3 regions of the Nostoc sp. DSM 114159 genome follow, and region 3 is predicted to be linked to each of the others. Evidence: riboswitches for the same ligand, from Rfam matches in the RefSeq annotation. Region 3 holds a riboswitch; each other region holds the start of a gene.
The links. Region 3 has a riboswitch for cobalamin ahead of ACR5KR_RS27030 (energy-coupling factor ABC transporter permease). Riboswitches for the same ligand answer to the same signal wherever they lie in the genome.
Positions count from the first base shown of each region.

Region 1: linked by a shared signal. The riboswitch ahead of ACR5KR_RS27685 (DUF1636 domain-containing protein) and the one ahead of ACR5KR_RS27030 (energy-coupling factor ABC transporter permease) in region 3 are both predicted to bind cobalamin.
Region 2: linked by a shared signal. The riboswitch ahead of cobG (precorrin-3B synthase) and the one ahead of ACR5KR_RS27030 (energy-coupling factor ABC transporter permease) in region 3 are both predicted to bind cobalamin.

Region 1 covers NZ_JBPFEH010000001.1:6,539,328-6,547,311, reverse strand. The annotation lists gene ACR5KR_RS27710 (nSTAND1 domain-containing NTPase) at 1-639, shown strand, start outside; gene ACR5KR_RS27705 (hypothetical protein) at 593-934, opposite strand; gene ACR5KR_RS27700 (NADH:flavin oxidoreductase/NADH oxidase) at 1,355-2,542, opposite strand; gene ACR5KR_RS27695 (hypothetical protein) at 2,614-3,126, opposite strand; gene ACR5KR_RS27690 (alpha-keto acid decarboxylase family protein) at 3,540-5,195, shown strand; cobalamin riboswitch at 5,681-5,852, shown strand; gene ACR5KR_RS27685 (DUF1636 domain-containing protein) at 5,875-6,291, shown strand; gene ACR5KR_RS27680 (cobalt-precorrin-6A reductase) at 6,294-7,031, shown strand; gene ACR5KR_RS27675 (PEP-CTERM sorting domain-containing protein) at 7,121-7,723, shown strand.
Region 2 covers NZ_JBPFEH010000001.1:1,386,921-1,394,904, forward strand. The annotation lists gene ACR5KR_RS05480 (sulfonate ABC transporter substrate-binding protein) at 1-551, shown strand, start outside; gene ssuD (FMNH2-dependent alkanesulfonate monooxygenase) at 569-1,705, shown strand; gene ACR5KR_RS05490 (LLM class flavin-dependent oxidoreductase) at 1,895-3,262, shown strand; adenosylcobalamin-variant (AdoCbl-variant) riboswitch at 3,604-3,687, shown strand; gene cobG (precorrin-3B synthase) at 3,674-5,458, shown strand; gene ACR5KR_RS05500 (precorrin-8X methylmutase) at 5,507-6,133, shown strand; gene ACR5KR_RS05505 (precorrin-2 C(20)-methyltransferase) at 6,136-6,840, shown strand; gene ACR5KR_RS05510 (ArsR/SmtB family transcription factor) at 6,922-7,248, shown strand; gene arsB (ACR3 family arsenite efflux transporter) at 7,432-7,984, shown strand, end outside.
Region 3 covers NZ_JBPFEH010000001.1:6,403,907-6,411,890, reverse strand. The annotation lists gene ACR5KR_RS27080 (energy-coupling factor ABC transporter ATP-binding protein) at 1-195, opposite strand, end outside; gene cbiQ (cobalt ECF transporter T component CbiQ) at 216-995, opposite strand; gene ACR5KR_RS27070 (PDGLE domain-containing protein) at 1,018-1,389, opposite strand; gene cbiM (cobalt transporter CbiM) at 1,477-2,229, opposite strand; gene ACR5KR_RS27060 (hypothetical protein) at 2,278-2,511, opposite strand; partial or broken gene ACR5KR_RS27055 (chlorophyll a/b-binding protein) at 2,555-2,767, shown strand; gene ACR5KR_RS27050 (hypothetical protein) at 2,827-3,066, shown strand; gene ACR5KR_RS27045 (energy-coupling factor ABC transporter ATP-binding protein) at 3,245-4,075, opposite strand; gene cbiQ (cobalt ECF transporter T component CbiQ) at 4,050-4,862, opposite strand; gene ACR5KR_RS27035 (energy-coupling factor ABC transporter substrate-binding protein) at 4,859-5,161, opposite strand; gene ACR5KR_RS27030 (energy-coupling factor ABC transporter permease) at 5,148-5,924, opposite strand; cobalamin riboswitch at 5,951-6,090, opposite strand; partial or broken gene ACR5KR_RS27025 (hypothetical protein) at 6,355-6,447, shown strand; tRNA gene ACR5KR_RS27020 (tRNA-Met) at 6,813-6,886, opposite strand; gene ACR5KR_RS27015 (peptidoglycan DD-metalloendopeptidase family protein) at 7,052-7,984, opposite strand, start outside.

The sequences.
Region 1 (7,984 bases), 140 kb from region 3:
CAGCAAAAAGCTTTAATTAAAACTCTTCAAGGACACACGGCTGAAGTTTTGAGCGTTCGTTTCAGCCCTGATGGTCAAGTACTGGCCTCAGCTGGTAGAGATAACAAAGTTTTGCTTTGGAGAGTTAAAGATGGCAAGTTACTGTATAATCTTTCAGGACATACTAATGCTGTCAACGCCATCAGTTTTAGTCCTGACGGTCAAGTACTCGCCTCGGCTAGTGCTGATAAAACTATTAAACTCTGGCAAGTCAGCAATGGAACTTTACTACAAACTCTTACAGGACATACTGATGCTATCTACAGCGTCAGCTTTAGTCCTGATGGTAAGATAATAGCCTCAGCTAGCGGTGATGGAAGCATTAAACTTTGGAACCGTGATGGCAGAGAACTCAAAACTCTCCCAGGCCATACTGATGCAGTATTGAGCCTCAGTTTTAGCCCTGATGGGAAATTTTTGGCTTCTGCCAGTTTTGATGGTACAGCTAAACTTTGGCGTCTTCAAAGCACAGAACTGCAAACCCAAGATTTAGACAATCTACTGATTCGCAGTTGTAAATTGCTGAAGGATTACCTCAAAACTAACCCGAATATTAGCGACCAAGAACGGGGTTGGCTATGTTCAGATTTACGGAGTTAGACTTAATCGTATTTTGTAAACCTGTACCCAGTTGCAACAATGTATCTCTGCGAGGAGGTCTGGGCCCTGGGCCTTTTACCGGCGAGCTCCCACCGGTTGGGCCTGGTGATTGGCCATCTCCTGGGTTAGAGAGTTGATTCTCAATTACAGGAGTTTGAAACTCTCCCTTGACCACAACTTGTTGTAAATTACCAACTTTAGGTGTAATGACTTGTACAGGATTTGCCAAAGTAGGTAATGCAGTGAATAATATCGTTGGTAATGCGATCGCCAAACCCAAAATTTGCTTTTGCATATCAAGCCTTTTTCCTTTTAATATATACTTTCAACTGAACTACTAGGGAGCCTGTACCTCTGTAGATACTTAGCTACAAAGGCAAGCAACAGTATTCCAGATTTTGGGTTTAAAACCCTTCACTGACTTAATAGATCCAGTTGAGTTTTTTTATGCAGTTTTCTGAGTGGTATTTCCAGTACTTATGTCCATTAAATAATTAAAGCGAATTTTGGGGAAAGCGAACTACTAGTTCTTATATCATGTCCGCCTAATTAGTTATGATTCCTGCATCTGTGCAAAAACCAGGAAAACCTCTTTCCCCCTGCCCCCTGCTCCCAGCAAGAACTGCGGTCTTAATGATAAGTCTTTAACCGGACATGATATTAGCCCCTAGTCTCTCTTTCAAGTATGCTGTATGGTGTATAAAGTTTACGACAGCTACTTACGTTTTTGACGTTTGACTGCATAACCATAAGGTACAGGCCAGTTCGGTGTTTCATCCAAGCTAGACTGAGCATGAATAGACCAGTATGGGTCGCGCAACAATTCTCGACCGATGAGAACTAAATCTGCACAGCCACGAGTAATGATTTGATTGGCATACTCAGCATTATTTATTAATCCTACAGCTGCTGTATTGATTTGAGCTGATTGCTTGATTTTGGCAGCAAAAGGCACTTGATAACCTTTCTCTACAGGAATTTTCGCTTGAGGCACTAACCCGCCTGTAGAAACATCGATTAAATCAACACCTAATACTTTTAGTTCACGAGATAGAATCACTGATTGCTCAATATCCCAACCGCCTTCTACCCAATCAGTAGCAGAGATGCGAACAAAAAGTGGCATACCTTGAGGCAAAATATCTCGTATCCGTCTTGCCACCTCTAGCAATAGACGTATTCTATTTTCTAACGAACCTCCGTAAATGTCTGTTCGCTGATTACTGAGCGGTGAAAGAAAAGAATGCAATAGATAGCCATGAGCGGCGTGGATTTCGATAACTTGAAAACCAGCTTGCAGCGCCCGCTCTGCTGCTTGCACAAATGCGATAATGGTTTCTTCAATACCACGCTCATCAAGGGACATGGGAACAGGACTATTAGCATCAAACCCAATTGAGCTTGGTGCAACTATAGTCCAAGCGCCTTGTTCGGGTGTTAAAGGTGAACCCCCTAGCCAAGGAACATTACTACTTGCCTTTCGCCCAGCATGAGCCAATTGAATGCCTACAACCGCTCCTTGTTGACGAACAAAGCGCACAATACGTGCTAATGGTTCAATCTGAGTATCATCCCAAAGACCGAGATCGCCAGGTGTAATTCGCCCAATGGATGTTACTGCTGTTGCTTCCACCATAATTAAACCAACACCGCCAGCTGCCCTGCTCCCCAAGTGAACAAAGTGCCAATCATTTGCTATTCCATTCTCTGCGGAATATTGACACATTGGTGACATTGCCACGCGATTTGGCAAGATTAAATCTCGAATTTTTAGTGGACTAAATAAGTCTAATTCAGGTATATCCTGGTCGTGTAAACAACCTGATTGACTTCCATAAGACTGTAGAGATTCTAATCCCTTAGAAGTTACGGATGATAAATTTGTTAAATTCTCTGTAGACATCTATTTGTTAATTCCTCTAGACTTTGAGCTAACAATTAATTCTTGGCGTATATTGCCAAAAGCAATTTATTTTAAGCACTAGTTGGCTCTGCATAACCTTGAATATTTTCCGGCTCAAAAGAGCGTAAGATACCCGTAGCACGTCGGGTTAGCTCCTCTGTTCCTTTAACCACTATTAAATACTTGCCTGCATTTAAACGATTGCGATATGGCAAAGCATCACCACTACCTACGGTAAGACCAACTCCACCACCTACTAGATAAGCCCCTAAAACACCAGAAGCTGCTCCTAAAATTCCGCCAATAATATGGCTGCCAATATCACTGAGCGCAAAGATTTCAATACCAGTTAGATAATTAAAGGCATAACCAGCAATAAACCCAAAAGGTACTAACCAGTATAATAATCGCTTTGCTCCTTTACGAGCTTGTTGATTCGGATCAATCAGGTTGTAATCATCAGCACTTTTATAACCATTGCCCAAGATATCTACTTGGTTTGGAGATAAACCATCATTTGTTAAGGCAGAATAAGCTGCTTCTGCTTTTGATTTGTTTGGTAAAACTGCAATGAGGTAATTCATAGAACAAAATCCCACTAGATTATTTTCAAAAATTTTATCAACACTAGGCTATTTTCTAAGTACTCGTTATTTCGGCTACTTTAGTATTATTTTTTCATCGAGCTAAATAGAAAAATCAATTTTATATTTGAAAAATGAACAAACTAAATTGTACATATTAACTAGGACACCAAACCCTAGTCTTGAAAACATCTTTCTCAAGAACCACTTACAAGAAATACTTTTAATTCTTTAGAAATAACTATTTATCTTGATTTTTAACCTTCCGGTAGAAGTTCTTCTTAGATAAACGTCTATGATTATGCTCAGTTTTTAAGCTGAACGGCAAAAGTCACAATCCTATTCTTACTTCAGAGATACGCATCTAAGTTAAAGTTTTCATACTCTAAAGGGGTAAAATTTGGGCTTGGACAATGGCAAAGTTTACTGTTAGCGACTATTTATTGCTTCGTCTGGAGCAAATCGGCATCAAGCATATCTTTGGCGTTGCTGGAGACTATAATATGGAATTTCTCGACTATATTGTTAACCACGATGGCATCGAGTTAATTCCTACTTGCAACGAACTTAACGCATCTTATGCTGCCGATGGTTATGGTCGGATTAATGGTGTTGCGGCATTAGTAACTACCTTTGGTGTTGGTGAACTCAGTGCTATTAATGGTGTCGCTGGCGCTTATGCTGAACACGTTCCGGTTGTAGCGATTACTGGTGCTCCTGCAACTAAAATTCAAGCTCTTGGTTCACTTGTCCATCATACGTTTGGTACTGGTGATTTTTCAATCTTTGCCCGAATGTATCAACAGGTAACGGTGGCTCAAGCATATTTAACAAAGGAAAATGCAACAACGGAAATTGACAGAGTTTTGGGTATCTGTTTGCTGAAGAAATTACCTGTTTATATTTCCATACCTATGGATGTTGCTCTCACAGAGGTTTCTGCACCATCTGATTTGTTTATACCCCCTGTATTTCAGAGTGATGGCGCTACAATAGCAGAAATAGTTGATGTCTGTGTAAATATACTGGAAAAAGCTTCCCAACCTGTGATTATTGCTGATATTGGTGTAGCTCGTTATCACTTGCATGAACAATTGCGAGAACTGCTAACAGCTACCGGATACCCTTATGCCACGATGAACATGGGCAAAGGATTGCTAGAAGAAAGCCACCCCCAATTCATCGGCATATATAATGGTGCTGCCAGTGAGGAATCTGTTAGAAAACGTATTGAGCAGGCAGATTGTGTTTTAACTATCGGTGCTTTGATGACTGATTTCAACACAGGCAAGTTTTCTGCCAAACTCGATCCCAGCCAAACTATTGAAGTGCATGGGGAGTATGTAAAAGTTAAACATGCTTTATACAACAATGTCGCTATGGCAGATGTGCTTTCTGCTTTAAGCCAACGGTTGCAGCACCGCGATCCTCAAACGCTTTACTTCAAATCAGCAACAGAGAATTTAGATCCTGGTTTTATAGAGCCTATCGTTGGCGACTCTTCGGCACCGATTTCGCAGCAACATTTTTGGTATAGATTTGCTCATTTTCTCCAAGAAGATGACATTATTGTTGCCGAGACTGGAACTTGTTTGTTTGGGGCTTCTACCGTTCCTTTACCAAAAGGAGCTACTTTCGTTGGGCAAGTACTTTGGGGCTCGATTGGTTACTCTGTTGGTTCATTACTTGGTTGTGCCATTGCCGCATCACAACGTCGCTCTATCCTACTAGTTGGTGACGGGTCTTTCCAAATGACTGCACAAGAACTTTCAACCATCTTACGCTATAATCTAAAACCGATTATTTTTTTACTCAACAATGATGGATATACTATAGAGCGTGATATTCACGGTGAACGTATGCCCTATAACGACATTCAACCTTGGAATTATCATCAGCTTCCTGAAGTTTTCGCTGGCAATGCCTGGGCAATTAAAGTTAGTACCGAATCCCAGTTAGACAAAGCATTACAAACAGCTCAACAAAACCATGACCAACTTGCTTTTATTGAGGTTGTCATGGATAAAATGGACAGCCCAGAGGTTCTGTTGAAAATGTTACAACAATAAAGCAACATACTGCCTCATCAACTTACATCTAGTTCTCTACCTTGGCTTGATTTATTAGGTACAGAATACGGCGATGCTTTGTGTTGTTCGCTCAAAATTGTAGATGTCCACCCCTTAAGTTCTAACTGATACAGTTAAAGTAACGTGAGTTCGACAAGCCCTTTTTTGACCTCTCTCCCAACCCCTCCCCGACACGGAGAGGGGAGCCAAAACCCTAATCTTTCGTAGCTCCTCCCTTTGCCTGTGGGAGAGGGAGGTTGTCCGGGAGAAGTTCATCGAACTCCTAAGAAACAAGGCAGGAGGCAGGAGGCAGGAGGCAGAAGGGAAGAGGATTTGACTTGTTTCTTTCGCCCTTCCCGCAGGTGCGCCTCCGTTGGAGACTCACGTTAAAGTAGTAAAGATGCACAGTATTTTATCTAGTTGTCGTCCAGTTTGAGCGTGAGCGCAAAGTTTGCTGTTTCGTATTCTCCGATAACTTTAGTGTACGATCGATAAGGTTATTCGGTTCTGGTGGGAGTCAGCCACCAGAGGTAACGGGGAAAGTTCGGTGCAAATCCGGCACTGTCCCGCAACTGTGAACTAATTTGAGATTCAGGAACTAAATCGAAAATCTCAAATTGAGTGAGTCAGGATGCCCGCCGAAATAGATTTATTAGTTTCACATATCTGCGAGGTACAGATGACTACGACTGTAAATATTTCCCCAACCAGTCCAATGGAAGTTGCTGAACATACTTTATTTGTTTGCAAAACCTGTGCCAGTGTTTGGCAAAATGGAAAACGCTTAGGTGAAAGTGGTGGTGAAAAACTTTTACACCAACTTCAGCAGCTGGCACAAGATTGGGAGTTACGAGATCGATTCCCGATTCAGGAAGTTGAATGCATGAGTGCTTGTAATCGTTCTTGTGTAGTTGCCTTTAGTGCCAAAGGCAAATTAACATATTTATTTGGTGATTTAGCCGTTGATGGGAGTGCGTCTGCGGTATTGGAATGTGCTAGTCAATACTATGCTAAAGCAGATGGTTTGCTGCCTTGGTCAGAACGTCCAGAAGCGATGAAAAAGGGGATTTTAGCAAAAATTCCACCTTTATCTTAATGATGCGCGTTTTGATTCTGGGTGGGACAGGTGATGCAGCAGAATTAGCTGCCAAAGTTACGACTATCCAAGGGTTAGAAGTAATCACCTCTCTAGCTGGCCGCACCCGCGAACCGTCAGTACCTCTGGGCGATTTACGGGTTGGAGGCTTCGGCGGTGTGGCTGGATTGGCTAGCTATCTGCGAGTCATGCAAATCGACTTATTAATTGATGCAACCCATCCTTTTGCTAGTCAGATTTCCTGCAATGCGGCAGATGCAGCAACGGAAGTTGGAGTTCCCCGTTTGATGTTAATCCGTCCGCCTTGGGAAAAAGAAAGTGGCGATCGCTGGATTGAAGTTGATAGTGTTGCAGCCGCAGCAACCGTGCTGCAAAATCAGTCACAGCGAGTGTTTTTGACAGTTGGTAGGCAAGAACTCGCCGCTTTTGCTCATTTAGAGAAAATTTGGTTTTTGATGCGGATGATTGACCCTCCTAGCGATGATGCTTTAGTACCGCCGGGGATGGTATTGTGCGATCGCGGCCCTTTTACTCTCAATAATGAAAGACAAATTCTGATTCAGAATAACATTGATACCATCGTCAGCAAAAATAGCGGTGGCGATGCCACAAAGCCCAAGATAATTGCAGCGCGAGAACTCGGCGTAAAGGTTGTGATGGTAAATCGTCCAGCGATCCCGCCAGGGGAGCAGGTTAGTAATGTTGATGCTGCTTTGGCGTGGTTATGCAATCGCTGCTAAGGAAATAGCCAAGATTGATAATACTATCTTTCCTTCCGTATAATACACGGGAGCCTTCTACAAGATCCGCGATCGCAGTAACGACTTCCATGAAAAATCTAACTCTATCTGCCATAGCCCTCGTCACCACATCTGGATTAGTTTTCGGGACAATGCCATCTGCTTCTGCTTTAAGTTGGAGTTGGAATTATTCTGGTACTGGCATAGAGGCGAATGGTACTTTCACCACTAATGACACCCCTAATGATTTGGGTTTTTACTTAATTACTGGAATTACTGGTACGCGAAATGGTGAAACAATTACTGGTTTGCAACCCGCTGGGACTCCGATCCCCGGAAACGAACCTTTTAATGTTGATAATTTAATTAGTCTTAATACTCAGCAGTTAACAGGTGATGGTTTTGGGTATTCCACTTCGGGAGGAAACTATTCTAGTCCATTTTTTGCGAGTTTTTTGCCGACACCAGGTTATTTAGAGGTATTTTCTGCGCCGCCAATCATACCAGGTTTTGAAAATTTAGGATTAGAAGATAGTGAGTTACCTATTAGTTTTTCTGCAACTATAGTCACTGTTCCTGAACCTACTTCTATCCTGAGCTTACTCATTCTTGGTACTCTTGGCACATTTTCAGTACTCAAAGGCCACAATCTATCCAAATTTACTCAGAAGAAACTCGAAAAAGTTTCCTAAAACCATCAATAACAATTCAAAATTGTACCCTTATAGGGATCTTGCTACGCGTTTATGTGGCGGCCAAGATGCCATTGGTGTCAACTTAAGTTAAAAAGCCTTTTCAAATCTCGTTTCCAGCCTAGAGGCTGGAAATGTTGCTCTTGGCGGCTCTGCCGCCAGCAAGGGAGGCGGAGCCTCCTTGACGGCATTCCCAGTCGGAGACTGGGAACGAGACAATATCTAAAAGCTGGTTATAGGCTGACTTTCACGTTAAGTTGA
Region 2 (7,984 bases), 5.0 Mb from region 3:
ACTTATTAATAAAAGCTTTGGAAGAGGCTGGTTTGAAATATAGTGATATTCAAGCTATTAGCCTCCCTCCTTCAGAAGCCCGTGATGCTTTTATTCAAGGCAAAATTGATGCCTGGGTAACTTGGGACCCTTATTTAGCCGTGGCCCAAAAAAAAGCAAATGCTCGTGTTTTGAGAGATGCTAGTGGCATTTCTACTCAGGGCGGATATTACATGGCAGCGCGAAAATTTGCCACAGAAAACCCGAAATTAGTGCGATTAGTTCTTGAGGAGATAGATAACACAGGTCAATGGGCTGAAAAAAACCGATCGCAAGTTGTAAAACTGACTATTCCTCACCTCAAAATTGATGAAGATATTTTAACAACAATGGTTGAAAGGCGAACTTACGGTATAAGACCAATTACGCCTGAAATTATGGAAAAACAACAGAAAATTGCAGATTTATTTGCCAAAGAAAAAGTGATTCCTAAACCCATCAATATTAAGGAAGCGATGCTGACTAGCGAACAATATGCAGCGATAACACCGGAAACCATTAGCCAGAAATAGCGCCAGGAGATAAGAAAATGGAAGTTTTTTGGTATTTGCCGACCCAGGGAGATGAACGTTATTTAGGTACTACAATTGGCAGACGAGCAGCCACTTACCCCTATATGCAGCAAATCGCCCAAGCTGTTGATAAATTGGGCTATGGCGGGATGTTGATTGGTACCGGACAAAAACAAGATACTTGGATTGTCGCTACTTCATTAATTTCAGTTACAGAACGCTTACGGTTTCTTGTAGCCTTTCGTCCGGCAATTATGTCGCCTTCTTTAGCAGTTAGAATGGCTGCGACTTTTGACCAGATTTCTAATGGTCGAATTATTCTGAATGTTGTCACTGGTGGCGACACCAAAGAACTTGCAAAAGATGGGATTTTCTTAGATCGTGACCAGCGTTATGAACTGACAGATGAGTTTTTGACAATTTGGCGATCGCTCATGCAAGGTGAAGAAGTAACCTATAGTGGTCGCCATCTCAAAGTTCAAGGCGCAAAACTCCAATTTCCTCCCGTACAAAAGCCTTATCCCACCTTGTATTTTGGCGGTTCTTCAGATGCGGCGCTCCAAGTTGCAGCCAAACACATTGATGTGTATTTAACTTGGGGTGAACCACCAGAGCAAGTTGCCGAAAAGATTGCAAAAGTACGCCGATTAGCAGCAGAACAAGGTAGAACGGTACGTTTTGGGATTCGGATGCACGTCATAGTCCGCGAAACTACGCAAAAAGCTTGGGATGCAGCTAATGAACTGATTCAGTATGTCGATGATGAAACCATAGCAGCTGCACATCAGCGGTTTTCTGAATCGGAATCAGAAGGACAACGCCGGATGGCTCAACTGCATAAAGGCGAACGCCAAAACCTAGAAATTAGCCCCAACTTATGGGCAGGTGTTGGCTTAGTACGTGGCGGCGCTGGGACTGCCTTAGTCGGAGATCCAGACACAGTTGCAGCGCGGATGCTGGAATATGCCGATTTAGGAATTGATACCTTCGTTTTCTCAGGTTATCCCCATCTCGAAGAAGCCTATCGAGTCGCAGAATTACTGTTTCCTCGCTTACCAGTGCAAACACCAGGCATCGCATTACCGCAGCAGGTTGCAAGTACATTCAGTGAATTTGTTACCAAAACAGATTTACTCAAACCCCAGCCAGTGTAAGCAATTCAAAATCCAAAAACTAACGTGATTTAACTCATAACACCTTAGTACAACATTGCATAAATTCGGCAAAACTCTGCATTCCTCTGCGCTACGCCAGTTGCTACAACGCGGGGAACCCGCGCAACGCACTGGCTTAACTTTGCGTGCCTATGCGTTTAAAAACACTACGATTTTACAGACAAAAGTATGAGTACGAAAAAACCTCAACTTAGACTAGGCGCATTCTTGCCCAGTACTGGTCATCACGTAGCGTCATGGCGACACCCCGAAGCGCAAGCTAATGCTGGTTTGAACTTTCAGCATTATAAAAGGCTGGCACAGACGGCAGAACGCGGCAAATTTGACATGATTTTCTTTGCAGACGGTGTGGCTGTGCGCGATCGCAATCAAAGCGCCGACCTTTTGAGCCGAAATGGCAAACTCGTCCACTTTGAGCCTCTCACCCTGTTGTCGGCTTTGTCTGTGGTGACGGAAAACATCGGTTTGACGGCGACAGTATCGACTACATACAACGAGCCTTATCACCTCGCCCGCAAATTTGCATCATTAGATTATCTTAGCGGTGGCCGTGCAGGTTGGAATCTTGTAACTTCTGCTACCGAAGCTGAAGCGTTGAACTTCAATCGGGAAAAGCACATGGAACATACCCTACGTTATCAGCGTGCGAAAGAGTTTGTGGATGTAGTCACCAAGCTCTGGGATAGTTGGGAGGATGACGCCTTCTTACATGATAAAGAATCGGGTATTTACTTCGATCCCAATAAACTGCACGTTCCCAACCACAAAGGCGAGCATTTTTCAGTGCGTGGGCCGCTAAATGTGGCGCGTCCTATCCAGGGTTATCCGGTGATTATTCAAGCTGGGTCTTCCGAGGATGGTAAGAATCTGGCTGCACAAACGGCGGAGGTAATTTTCACTGCCCAGCAGACCTTGGCAGAAGCTCAGGCTTTTTATCAAGATGTGAAGGGGAGACTGGCTGAATACGGGCGCTCACCTGAGCATCTTAAGATTATGCCAGGTGTATTCCCAGTTATCGGCAAAACTGAGCAAGAAGCTAAAGACAAATTCGATCGAATTCAGGAGTTGATCGATCCGGTGGTCGGCTTAAATTTGCTTGGCTCAATGATCGGTGGATTTGACCTATCCGGCTATCCATTGGACGGGCCGTTGCCAGAGCTACCAGAGACTAACGGGGGTAAAAGCCGTCAGCAACTTCTGATTGACCTAGCTAAGAGAGAAAATTTCACGATTCGACAACTGTATTTGTCGATAGCTGGAGCGCGTGGGCATCGTCAGATTCTAGGCACACCAGAACAAATTGCCGATCAGCTAGAAGATTGGTTTGTCAATGGCGGGGCAGATGGCTTTAATATTATGCCGCCCTGGTTGCCGGGAGGATTGGATGAGTTTGTAGACTTGGTAATTCCTGAATTGCAACGTCGGGGTCTGTTCCGTACAGAGTATGAAGCACGAACCCTGCGCGAAAATCTTGGTTTACCTCGTCCAGTAAATCAGTTTAGCAAAGTTGCTACTCGTGAAGCGGCGATCGCCTAACTTTTTCTAAAGCAAGTTTTTCAGCAAAAAGGCTCAAGCATTCCCAATACAGTTAGGATAAGCATTTTGAACTCAGAATTAGCTTTGGGGAAAAGGGAAATGGGTTTGCGGTTAAAGGTTTTTTATTCCCCTTTCCCCTTTCCCCTTTAACCGAACCGTATTGCAAGCATTCCTGCCTGAGCCATGACTAAATTCAATTTATAGATTAGCTTCAAGAACTATATCTTGCGATCGGTAGTGGATAAGCTCAGTTAAAATTTATCGCCATAGTAATGTAAAATGATTATCTGGATGATGTCTGGTTGATATCTATAACCTCAACAAAGTCTAAATTACTAAAGCTGAGAGTTGGGAAACTCCGGTGAAATTCCGGGACTGTGCCGCAGCTGTGATGGGATGACCCAAGTCAGAATGCCAACTCTCAGGATGTCCTCAAGACACACTCACCGTCTACTCCCTGCGTTGCACGGGGAAGGAGTTCTAAAATTGGTTTCTGGATTTGCCACTTGTCCCGGCTTGTTTTATGCTACTCCTGCCGCAGATGGGATATTATCTCGCGTTAGAATACCAGGTGGAATTATTACTAGTCAGCAGTGCCGTGCAATCGCAGATATAGCAGAACAGCACGGTGGCGGCTATATAGATGTGACTAATCGAGCTAACCTGCAAGTTCGTGAAATCCGCACCGGGATAAATGCTGAGGTTCTGAAATACCTCCAAAATATGGGATTGGGTTCTGACAATACTGTTGTAGACCAAATCCGCAATATTATGACCAGTCCAACTGCTGGTATCGACCCGCTAGAATTAATCGATACTCGCCCTTTTGTTCAAGGTTGGGATGATTATATTGCAGCACATCCGGCGCTTTCGGGACTGTCGGCCAAATTCAGCGTTTGCTTTGATGGTGGTGGGATAATTCAGGTGGGCGATCGCTTGAATGATATCGCCTTTGCAGCTGTCTTACTTAACGATAATGTTTATTTTCGGCTCTCTCTCAGTGTTGGTGAGAAGGGTCAACCCCCCAGCGATACGGGAATTTTGTTACCACCAGAAGACTGTTTGCCCGTCTTAGCAGCTTTGGCGGATGTCTATCTAGCTTATAGCGATCATACTACGAGTAAGCGGCGGCTACGTCTAAGAGAGTTATTGAATACTTTGGGTTGTGAAAATTATCTCCAAGAAGTTGAGCAGCGTTTACCTTTTTCTCTTTTGTACAGTGACAGAAAAGACCTACTCCCTCAGCAAGGCAAGTTACAGTGTACACACAAGTCTGAAACAGTTCACTCATCTGAGTTTAAGCGTAAGTTTTACCCCTCCCTAACCCTCCCCCCTTCGACAAGCTCAGGGCATCGCTTGGAAAGGGGAGGGAACTGTATTTCTAGTTTCCCCCCTTTCCAAGGGGGGATTAAGGGGGGTAATTCGACTTGTGTGTACACCGTAGACCAAGGCAAAGGGGAGAAATATCAGCATATTGGCATTCATCCCCAACGTCAGCAAGGCTTATTTTACATTGGTGTCGTCTTGCCCCTTGGTCGATTGGAAAGTAGACAGATGCGGGGTTTAGCAGATTTAGCGGCAAAATACGGTAGTGGAACTCTCAGGCTAACCCCTTGGCAAAATTTGCTCCTTACAGATATTCCTCAGCAATGGGTTGCTGATGTCCAAAGTGAAATTGGTTTATTAGAATTAGATTGCTCTGCAACCAATATCAAGGGTGGATTAGTTGCCTGTTCGGGAAAAAAAGGTTGCGCCGCTTCTGCCACTGACACTAAAAGTCATGCATTGGCATTGGCAGAGTATCTTAAAACTCGCGTTACTCTCGATTACCCAGTTAATATCCACTTCACTGGCTGCGAAAAATCTTGTGCCCAGCACAGCAAAAGTGATATTACTCTCCTCGGCGTCACCATTGAGGCTGAAAATAGAACTGTGGAAGGCTATCACGTTTATGTTGGTGACAGCAATCAGAAATTCGGACGCGAACTATATCAATATGTAACTTTTGCCGAACTACCTGCATTAATAGAGCGGATGCTATATGTATATAAAATTCAACGCTTAAATTCTAATGAGTCCTTTGGAGAATTTGCTAATCGATTTGCACTGGAACAATTACAGCAATTATTTAATATAATCCCTCAATCAATTGCGAACAAAAAGATTCCCAACTTTTTAGAGAAGTCGGCAATCTAAGCCTTTTGATTTTTATATATTAATCCCAAATTTAAAATCCCAAATTGAATGCCCGACTATATCCGAGATGCCAACGAAATTTACCGTAATTCTTTTGCAATCATCCGGTCAGAAGCGAACTTAGATGTGTTGCCACCCGATGTAGCAAAAGTTGCTGTACGTCTAATTCATGCCTGTGGGATGACGGATATTGTCACTGACTTGGGATATTCACCAACAGCAGTACAATCCGCAAGAGCAGCACTGGCAAATGGAGCGCCAATACTGTGCGATTGCCGCATGGTTGCCGATGGCGTTACCAGACGGCGGTTGTCTGCAAACAATCAAGTTATCTGTACCCTCAACGAGCCAGAAGTACCAGAACTTGCCCAGCGTATGGGTACTACAAGGTCGGCGGCAGCTCTTGAATTATGGCGATCGCACCTGGAAAGCTCAGTAATTGCAATTGGGAATGCGCCCACAGCCCTGTTCCGATTGTTAGAAATCCTTGATGAAGGAGCGCCCAAACCTGCAATTATCTTAGGCTTTCCAGTGGGGTTTGTCGGTGCAGCAGAATCAAAAGCCGCACTGGCAGCAGATAGCAGAAATGTACCATTTTTAACCTTACACGGTCGGCGCGGTGGAAGTGCGATCGCGGCAGCAGCAGTTAACGCCCTGGCAACGGAGGAAGAATGAATATGCAACCCAAAGGTCGTCTTTATGGAATTGGTATCGGTCCAGGCGATCCCGAACTATTGACCATCAAAGCACTGCGGCTATTACGTGCGGCTCCTGTGGTAGCTTATCAATCAGCCACAGATAAAGAAAGTATTGCTAGAGCGATCGTGGCGCAGTATCTTCCTGGCAATCAAATCGAAGTACTATTTCACCTCCCCCGCGCTTTGGAACCAGAAAAGGCCCAGTCTATTTATGACCAGGAAATTCAACCAATCGCTGACCATTTAGCAGCAGGTCGAGATGTTGTAGTATTATGCGAGGGCGATCCATTTTTCTATGGTTCGTTCATGTACGTGTTCACGCGGTTATGCGACCAGTACGAAACAGAAGTTGTCCCCGGAGTTTCCTCGCTGATGACTTGTCCGGTAGCCTTGGGTGTACCTTTCACCTACTACAATGATATTCTCACAGTCTTACCCGCCCCTTTGCCAGCAGAAGAACTGACTACACATCTGCTGATGACCGACGCCGCCGCAATTATGAAACTAGGTCGTCACTTTACCAAAGTACGAGATATCTTGCATAAATTAGGCCTAGCATCACGGGCAAGATATATTGAGCGGGCATCAACATCACAGCAACGCATCATCCCCCTAGATGAAGTCGATCCAGCCGAAGTACCCTATTTCTCAATGATTGTGATTCCCACCAAGAATCGACTATAGACTGACCTTTTCTTTTTAGTTAAGGTATTATTTAACCGATGATTGGGAATTTACCATAAAGAAATACTTCAAGAAAAGTTGATGGCTTCTAATAGCACCTTCACTCCTGACACGATCGCTGCTGGCTTTCATGCCCTGTCTGACCCTCTACGGATTCAGGTATTAGAACTGCTGCGCTCTCAAGAACTATGCGTGTGTGACCTATGCGACCACCTGGGAACCACTCAATCTAAACTGTCTTTTCACCTCAAAACCCTGAAAGAAGCGGGTTTAGTTCGCGCTCGTCAAGAAGGGCGCTGGATTTACTACAGCCTCAATCTACCGCAGTTTGCTGCCTTAGAGCAGTATTTAGCAGAATTCCGCCGTTTTAGCCCCATATTATCTATTCGTCCCCCCTGCGAGATTTAAAAATACATCAATTTTTTTTGTAATATTTTGTTGGCTTTTCGCTTTTTAGGCATTGACAAATCAATTTTTTTTGAAATGATAAAGATATATTCTTGATATAAACTCAACGAATTTTAGATTTTAGACTGAATAATCTGAAATTCCTGCTGAAAGCTCCTGCATTCATGTATGGGGTTAATTGTAATGAACAAAAAAACTTCAAAACGCCTCTCCTTTATTGACCGTTTCCTGACCGTGTGGATTTTTTTAGCAATGGCGATCGGCGTTGGTCTAGGCTATTTCTTTCCTGGAGTAGAAGCCTTTATCAATCAGTTCCAGGTGGAAGCAACCAATATACCGATCGCCATCGGGTTAATTATGATGATGTATCCGCCCTTAGCCAAGGTGCGGTATGAAGAATTAGGGGATGTATTTCGCAACGGAAAAATTCTTGGTGTTTCACTAATTCAAAATTGGATCGTTGGGCCAATTTTGATGTTTGCTCTAGCGGCTATCTTCTTACATAGCTATCCAGAATACATGACGGGATTGATTCTGATTGGATTAGCCCGATGTATTGCAATGGTAGTTGTGTGGAGTGACTTGGCACGAGGTAACACAGAGTATACGGCTGGCTTAGTTGCTTTTAATAGTATCTTTCAAGTCATCTTTTATAGTCCTTACGCCTGGTTTTTGATTACTGTACTGCCGCCACTGTTCGGCTTACAAAGCAGTGTTGTTAATGTCAGCATTGCTG
Region 3 (7,984 bases):
AATCGTTACCTGTCCCGATTGAGGCATGAGAATGCCATTCAGATGTAACAGCAACGTAGATTTTCCTGAACCATTGGCTCCAATTAATGCTACTCGCTCAGTTGCTTTGATGGACAGATTAATATCTCTCAAAGCCTGAGTTCCATCAGGATAGGTATAGCTAAGATTTTGAATTGATATTGGATTATGATGCATTAAAACAATCTAAACAAATATTATTTCCGCCAGTAAATAGCCTGACCCAATAATGCTAAAACTATAGTCAAACTCAAAGCCACAATGTCATTTCGTCCTCCTGACGAGACTTTTTCTATCATCGGTGGGACTCCTTGATAACCTCGTGATAGCATCGCCTGATAAACTAAATTTCCCCGGTCATAAGTGCGGATAAACAACGCTCCGATCGTGTTGCCAACAATTAAACGTATCGAGCGATTGCTGTTCATCAGGTTTCGGGACTCGGCTGCTCGACGCATCGCGTTAAACTCACCTATTAATACGCTGATATAGCGATACATAGATGCCAGAATTGCTACTAGTAGCGGTGGGGTTTTCAGTTCCAGCAGGGCATGAAGTAGTGCTGTTACTGAAGTTGTTAACGTGAGTAAATTTAGTATCAATAGCGATAGCAATGCCTTAAGCGTTACACTACCCAAAACAGTTAGCCCCACTGTCGTAATCTGTAATGGCCCCCAAGACCATAAAACTTCGCCACCACCTCGAAATAAAGTTCCCAGGAGAACTACACCAATAAATGTGAACTCTACTGCCAACCGTTTCAGTAGTACTGCTAAGGTGACTCGACTCAGTAATAGCAGGCAGACTAAAGCTAATCCATAAATAGTCCAAGTCCACCAGTGGCCATCTGGTGTTAAGACAGTGGCGAACACGAACAACAATGTACATAATATCCGGGTACGGGGAGCAAGTTTGTGCCAAACAGTAGCCTGCTTGCTATCGATATCCAGCACAAATGCTCCAATGTGCAACAGCATGATGTTAAGTTCCTATTTGTATTTAATCTGCTGCATCTGAGTCGGAATAGCCATCATGTGTGGAAGGTGAAGTTGAACCACGCACGACTAGTTTGCCAATACCCCAAGCCAAGCCAAAAGTTACTAGTGTTCCAACTAAACCAGCTAAGGGAGTGGCGATCGCCTCTGGTACACCTCTGAGAGCATACTCATCAAATATGCCGTAAAAGGGTAACTTACGAGCTGGCGTATCTTCATGTGCCTTGCTATCAAATTTCAGGTCTTGTGAAACTCTATCTAACCCATCTGGGTTTTTGCTAGCTAGCGGCGAAAGGAAAATTGCAATCAGCAGGGCAATACCTAAGCCAGCGATGACAAAAGCACGGTTACGCGATCGCGAGATGTTGCTACTCATAAGCATTCACTCCTGATTCATTCGATTTAACTATCGATAACGGGTCTAAATCCCTTTACAAAAAATAATTACGAATTACGAATTACTTTAATACCGAGACAGAGGACGAGAGGTTGATACTTTCGTCTTGCGGGGCGGGTCGTAAAGTAATTCAGGTCGAGTCCGCCAAATGAAACTGAGTGCTACTACAGTAATCACTGCCTCGCCAATACCAATTAGAACGTGCCAAGAAGCCATTGCTGTGAAAGCTACCGCTAGAGGAACTGTCCCAGAAATTGCAAGTTCCAAGGCACATATAATTGAGGCTACGACTACGCTTGTCCAGGCGGCGATCGCCGCGCCAATAACTAATCCAGATAAGCGATCGCGTCCAATAGCAAATCTCACTGTGCGATAGAGATAGTAACCGCCAAACGTACCAATTAATCCCATGTTAAAGATGTTGGCTCCTAACACGGTCAGTCCACCATCTTGAAACAGAACGCCCTGGACAATGAACACTGCAACCATCACTAGCGAACCAGCCCAGGGCCCTAGTAAAGCTCCTGCCAGCGTTCCACCCAAAAGGTGTCCAGACGTACCTCCAGGAATCGGGAAATTAATCATTTGTGCTGCAAAAATAAAAGCTGCACAAACTTCCATTAAAGGTACGGCTCGTTCTTGGTATTCTGCCTGTGCTTGCCTTATAGCTAGTGCAATCAAACCGATAGCAATTATCCAGGTGACAAGGATAACAGGTAGATTCAAAAAGCCATCGGGAATGTGCATCGCTAAATGCGGCTGTATTATCCAGTACAGCCAGCCGAAGGACGAAATACCCGCGAACGCTACTATGTTCATAATTTAAGAAGTGTTCTTTGCAGCCAGATTATTTAAGGGTCTAGTTTTTTAGTAGACCATGTATTTTGTATAAACTTCAATCCGGTAGGGGGGCATAAAATTTGTAGTGCGATCGCCTACGGCGGACGCTTGCGCCATCAAAGTAATGGCAGCAACACGAAAAAATGATGCTTGCACACAAGCAATAATTGCTTTCTTTTCACAGATACGGTATCTACGATCTGATTTAGTACGGTTTACCGCACTTACTTGCATTGTCAAGCATTTGCAAAAAATATTCACATATAGTTATATTTAGTTACATAAACCAGCAAAGGAAAAAAACATGACTAGCAAAGGCTTCACCATCAACGAACTCGGTTAACTCAACAACTTTGCAGTTGAACCAAAAGTTTATGTAGACCAAACTCCAAGAGTTGGCTTTACCGAGTATGCTGAAAAACTCAATGGTCGTCTGGCAATGATTGGCTTCGTCTCACTTATCGCTGTGGAAGTAATCACCGGACACGGCCTGATTGGATGGCTGACAAGCTTGTAAATAATTTCGACTATTCAAAAATTACATTCAATCAACCCATAGAAAATTAAAGGAGAGTTATGAGAACTGATTTTGATTTCCCTAAACAAGATTTGATTGGCCCCGTTGTTTTCCGACCTGATTTCACCAACTTTGAGAAAATCAATCTTAACCAAGCTTGGTCATTGTTTTTCACCGCAGGTCAAGATGACAAAGCACTTGGACAAGAAATTGAATTAGGCAAGTTTTTTACTAACCTTTTAATTGCTGTAGGAGTAACAGGAATCCTTTGGGGAACTTTCTTCAGCAATTTGGGATAAGCAATTGTATAAGCGTGTTCAATCGAATAAATTCGCTTGAAGTCTTGGTAAACAAAACCAAGACTTCTTTTAAATATATAGTGATGTCTGAGTTTGAGGCTTGTTTCTGCTTCAAAAAGATTTAAGTCCTGATAGAAGCATTGTCTTTCATTATTGAAATTCTCTAACTGTAAAATTATTAAAAATTGCGAAATAATTCTACTATTCGTTGTTGCACTCGTTCTCTAACTACTCCTGACTCAGCAGATAACCCATTAAATAACATCTCATATATCAATGGTATGCCCAACTCTAACTCTTCTAAAAGTGTACGCTGGCTAAATATATCTTGGGGTTTGCCTTCTAAAATCAGTCGCCCTTTATCCATAACAAAAATCCAATCCGCCCACCGATAGACTAAATCTAAATCATGAGTTGCCATTATTAAAGTAGTGCCATCTTGATGAATTTTTTTCAGAGTTGCTATCAAATTACGAGTATGTTTGACATCTAAATAGGCAGTAGGCTCATCCAGCACTAATAGTTCTGGTTGTAGTACCATCACATCTGCAATAGAAACTCGCTTTTTTTGTCCCAAACTCAGATGATGTACTGGTCTTTGGGCTAAAGTAGTTAGTCCAAATTCAACTAATGTTTGCTCTACTCGCTGTTGAATTTCCGATACTGGTAAACCCAAATTACACAAACCGTAAGATATATCTTCTTCAACAGTAGAAGCTACTAATTGTTGTTCTGGATCTTGAAATACTAACCCGACATTTTGCCTTAATTTAGCCAGATAATTCCGATTATAACTTAACGGTTCACCACGCCACCGAACAATTCCAGAATCAGGTTTATATAGACCATTAGCTAGTAAAAATAATGTTGTTTTACCACAACCATTCTGACCAATTAACGCACATCTTTTACCTAATGGAATGTTCAATGTTACACCATTCAAAGCTGATTGTTGTGCGCCAGGATAAGTATAATATACCTGCTCAAATTGAAGTAAATATTCCTGCATTCCGCCAAAAGTCCAATCCTATTAATACTACACAGCCGAAAATCGCTTCGATAATATACCGTAATTGAGGACGATAGCGACTCTGATGCCAAACTCGAAATTCACCAACAAAACCTCGTGCTTCCAGTCCCAGAGAGAACTGACTATATCGTTCTAAGGTTCGCTGTAATAGTTGTCCGATTAGTAGTGCTAAACTTTTCATTCCACTACGCCAAGTTCGGTAGCCACCACGGGAATTTTGTGCTGTCCATAATTCATTGGCTGTGTTCAGCAGGATGAAAATAAACCGATACATTAGCAATAATAAATCGGTTAACAGCACTGGGAATCGTAAGTAACGCAGAGTTTGTAATATCTCTATGAAAGGGACGGTCAACATGAGAAAATATAAGCAAGAAACAGAGGCTAATGCTCTGGTTAAAAGTCCCAATGCTTGGATACTGCCACTATGGCTGATATAAATATAGAAGTGTCCGAGAGTCAGTCCATACCACGAATCTAATTTGACGCTTTGTAAATCAGGAATGGCAACTCCATTTACCATCAGGGCTGGTAAACTCGTCAAACAAAAAACTATGGTGAACGTTAACAACCGAAAATAAACTCCAGCCGGAATTCTTGCATAAATTACTGTCCAAATACTCATCCAAACTATGATTAAAATTTGTACTAGCGGATGGCTGGCAAGGGAAATAGCAAGAGTAGTAAATGCAAAAATTAGTTTATGTTCTGGTGGCAATCTCCGGAGTCTATTGGTATAAGCTAAAGTGTCTATTTGCAGGCTCATTCTTCACGTTTTTGTTGTTGGGAACGTCCTTTATACAACCCAATTGCATAACCGACTACTCCAGCACCTAAAGCTGCTTGTGAAGCAAATAATAAACTTTCTATTTCCCCACTAGCTGGTTCAAAAAATGATTTAAACCAGGGTTTATATCCAGGTTGGATTTCAGTAATAGCAATTTCTGCTTTGTCATCGGAACCTGTAAATTCGCCACCACGGACAAATATTAACGGTGCAACTGCTAAAGCTAATACAGCTACTACCAACAGCCAGTTACTCAACCCTTTTTTAGACTGATTCATTTCTTTGGGGTTCCCGTTTGATTAATTTCAGCAATTCCAACTCTTGAGGATTATAAGATTGCAGCCAGTTCCACACCAATACAGTTAGCAACCCTTCACTAATTGCTAAAGGGACTTGAGTTATGGCAAAAATCCCGGCGAACTTGGTAAATGAAGCGAGAAACCCACCAATAGGTGCAGGAAAAGCTAAGGCGAGTTGGATAGAAGTGATAACGTAAGTGAGTAAATCTGCGATCGCAGCTGCTAGAAATATCGCAATTTTTTGTTTACCACCCAACTTGATTGTCAGATTATATATCCAGTAAGCGGCAAATGGCCCAGCGATCGCCATTGAAAAAGCATTTGCTCCCAGCGTCGTTAAGCCGCCATGCGCTAGTAACAAAGCTTGAAACAACAATACTAAACTACCCAAAACCGTCATAGTGAGGGGGCCAAACAGCACCGCACCTAACCCCGTCCCTGTAGGATGAGAACAGCTACCCGTGACGGAAGGGATTTTTAACGCTGACAGCACGAAAGTGAAAGCACCAGCCAGGCCTAGTAGCAGTTTTAGCTGTGGGTTAGCTTGAGTAATGCGAGTCAGACTACGCAATCCTAATAAAAAAAATGGTAATGCCACAATCCACCAAAAAATCGCCCACTGCACTGGTAAAAAACCTTCCATAATGTGCATAGCGTAGGCGGGTTTGGGTAAACCAACTACCAGATAAAAACTGATAACTCCCATCAGGGTTAGACTGACTAACGCCTGTTTTCTTTTCATAACCTGTACCTCGCAGATTTATGTAAACGAATTGATTCTAACCGGCGGGCATCCTGACTCACCTATTTTAGGTTCACAGTTGCGGGACAGTGCTGGATTTTCACCAGACTTTCCCCCTTGCGTCCGATGGCTGCTCCCCATCAGAACCGATTGGAGTAACTATATCACTATTACCAATTTTGAACAGCGATTTTTTCTTAATACAGCTGCCGCAATACGGTTCAGTTAAGGCTCAAACAGTTGTAAATTAGGTATTGCTTCCAAAAATGGAAATCAAGTACGGTGTATCTGAAAGAATTCTCATTAATGTATTACAAGATACAAAATACTGAGATATTCAAAGCAATAGAGATGGCTATTCCAGCAACTTCAATCGAAGAAGCGATGCCTTCGGCAAGCCGCTAAGAGCGTCTACGCTAAAACTAAGGTCGAAGAGGAACGTCATCGCTCGTTACCAGCACAACTGGTAGTTTGCTTGATAATAACAATGAGCCTGTGGTCGAGAGATGCAATGCGGGATGTACCTATTTTCAGGAGTGTCAGCTAAATGTAAAGATAAATATTTCTGATTAGTATTAATAATCAAACTATAGTAAATCTTAATCTTATATCATGTCCGGCTAATCACTTATGATTACCGGATCTGTGCAAAAATCCCAAAAGTCTCTTTCCCCCTGATCCCAGCAAGAACTGCCCTCTAAATGATAAGTCTTCAACCGGATATGATATTAAACGACCTTTCAGGGCTTCAATTCCAACTTTCATGACTATCACGCTGTTGAATGAGCATAGTCATTTGATAGTCAAAAGAGGCTTATATAGCAATTCAGCTCCCTAGTACTACAAATGCCTAGAAGCTGAAACACTTATATTATCTTACTTTTAAAATGGCTCAGGTCGGAGTTGAACCAACGACCCCAGGCTTATGAGTCCCGTGCTCTAACCAACTGAGCTACTGAGCCATGTTTTTCAAAATCATTAACTACTATAGCATATAAATTTGCTCAAGACTAGTCTGTTTTGCAATTTTGTTAGAACTTTCATTCTTATTGAGGTAATAAAAGTAGAAGAGGGAGGTAAACTCCCTCAACTAACAAAGCAATGATTTAGTTAAAGACAACTAAGAATTACAGGCGTTGTGGTAGAAAGGCTATTGGGTTAACAGCACCCTTGCCTGATGGATGAATTTCAAAGTGGCTGTGTGGGCCAGTGCTGTGACCAGTAGTACCCATTAAAGCAATTGTTTCTCCTTGATGTACCTGTTGACCCGGTTGCACCAGAATCTTGCTGTTATGAGCATAGCGAGTGCTGCTGCCATCAGGATGATGGATTTCGACGAGGTTGCCGTAGCCACCATTGTTCCAGCCGGCTTTTTCTATCGTACCGTCAGCTGAGGCAACAACTGGCGTGCCAGTGGAGTTAGCAATATCAATTCCCTTGTGGGGTCTTCCCCAACGCATACCAAAGCCAGAAGTGAGAGTACCCTTCGTTGGCCAGATATAAGCCAAAGTTGAACTAGATGGAGGAGGCGTAAGTTCGTCAATGGGTCTGGGAAGATATTGATCCACTGCTGCCAAAGGCGGTAATACCTGTGGAGAAACTGTGGTTCCTCGCATCTTTCCTAAAGAGTCAGAGGCATTTACTTTTCCAGGAGGCGTTGCCACCCTTGTCGCAGATTGAGTCCGAGAGGGAGTCCACTGGCTAGCAGAACCTAGATTAGGCAAGAATTCTGGGTTTACTGCTTCGGTAGGGCGTACAGTAGTACGCAATTGGGGCTTAGGCTGAACGCTATAGTTAGCCCGAATCGGTGTCGGAACTGGAATTGGTATTGCTACACTATTTGGTCTAGATGCAGAGTTAGGTACACTGAAATTATTGGGCGTAGAAATAGGAGTGAGTATAGCAGCATTATTTGCTTCGATCGCTGCTGCTGGCACAACTAAATTACCAGACTGTTGAGCGCGATATTTCTGCTGTAATCTCTGGATTTCCGCTTGTAAGCCCCGCAAACGGTCATTATTGTTATTGTTTACCCTTGCTACCCTATTTACTGGTGTCTT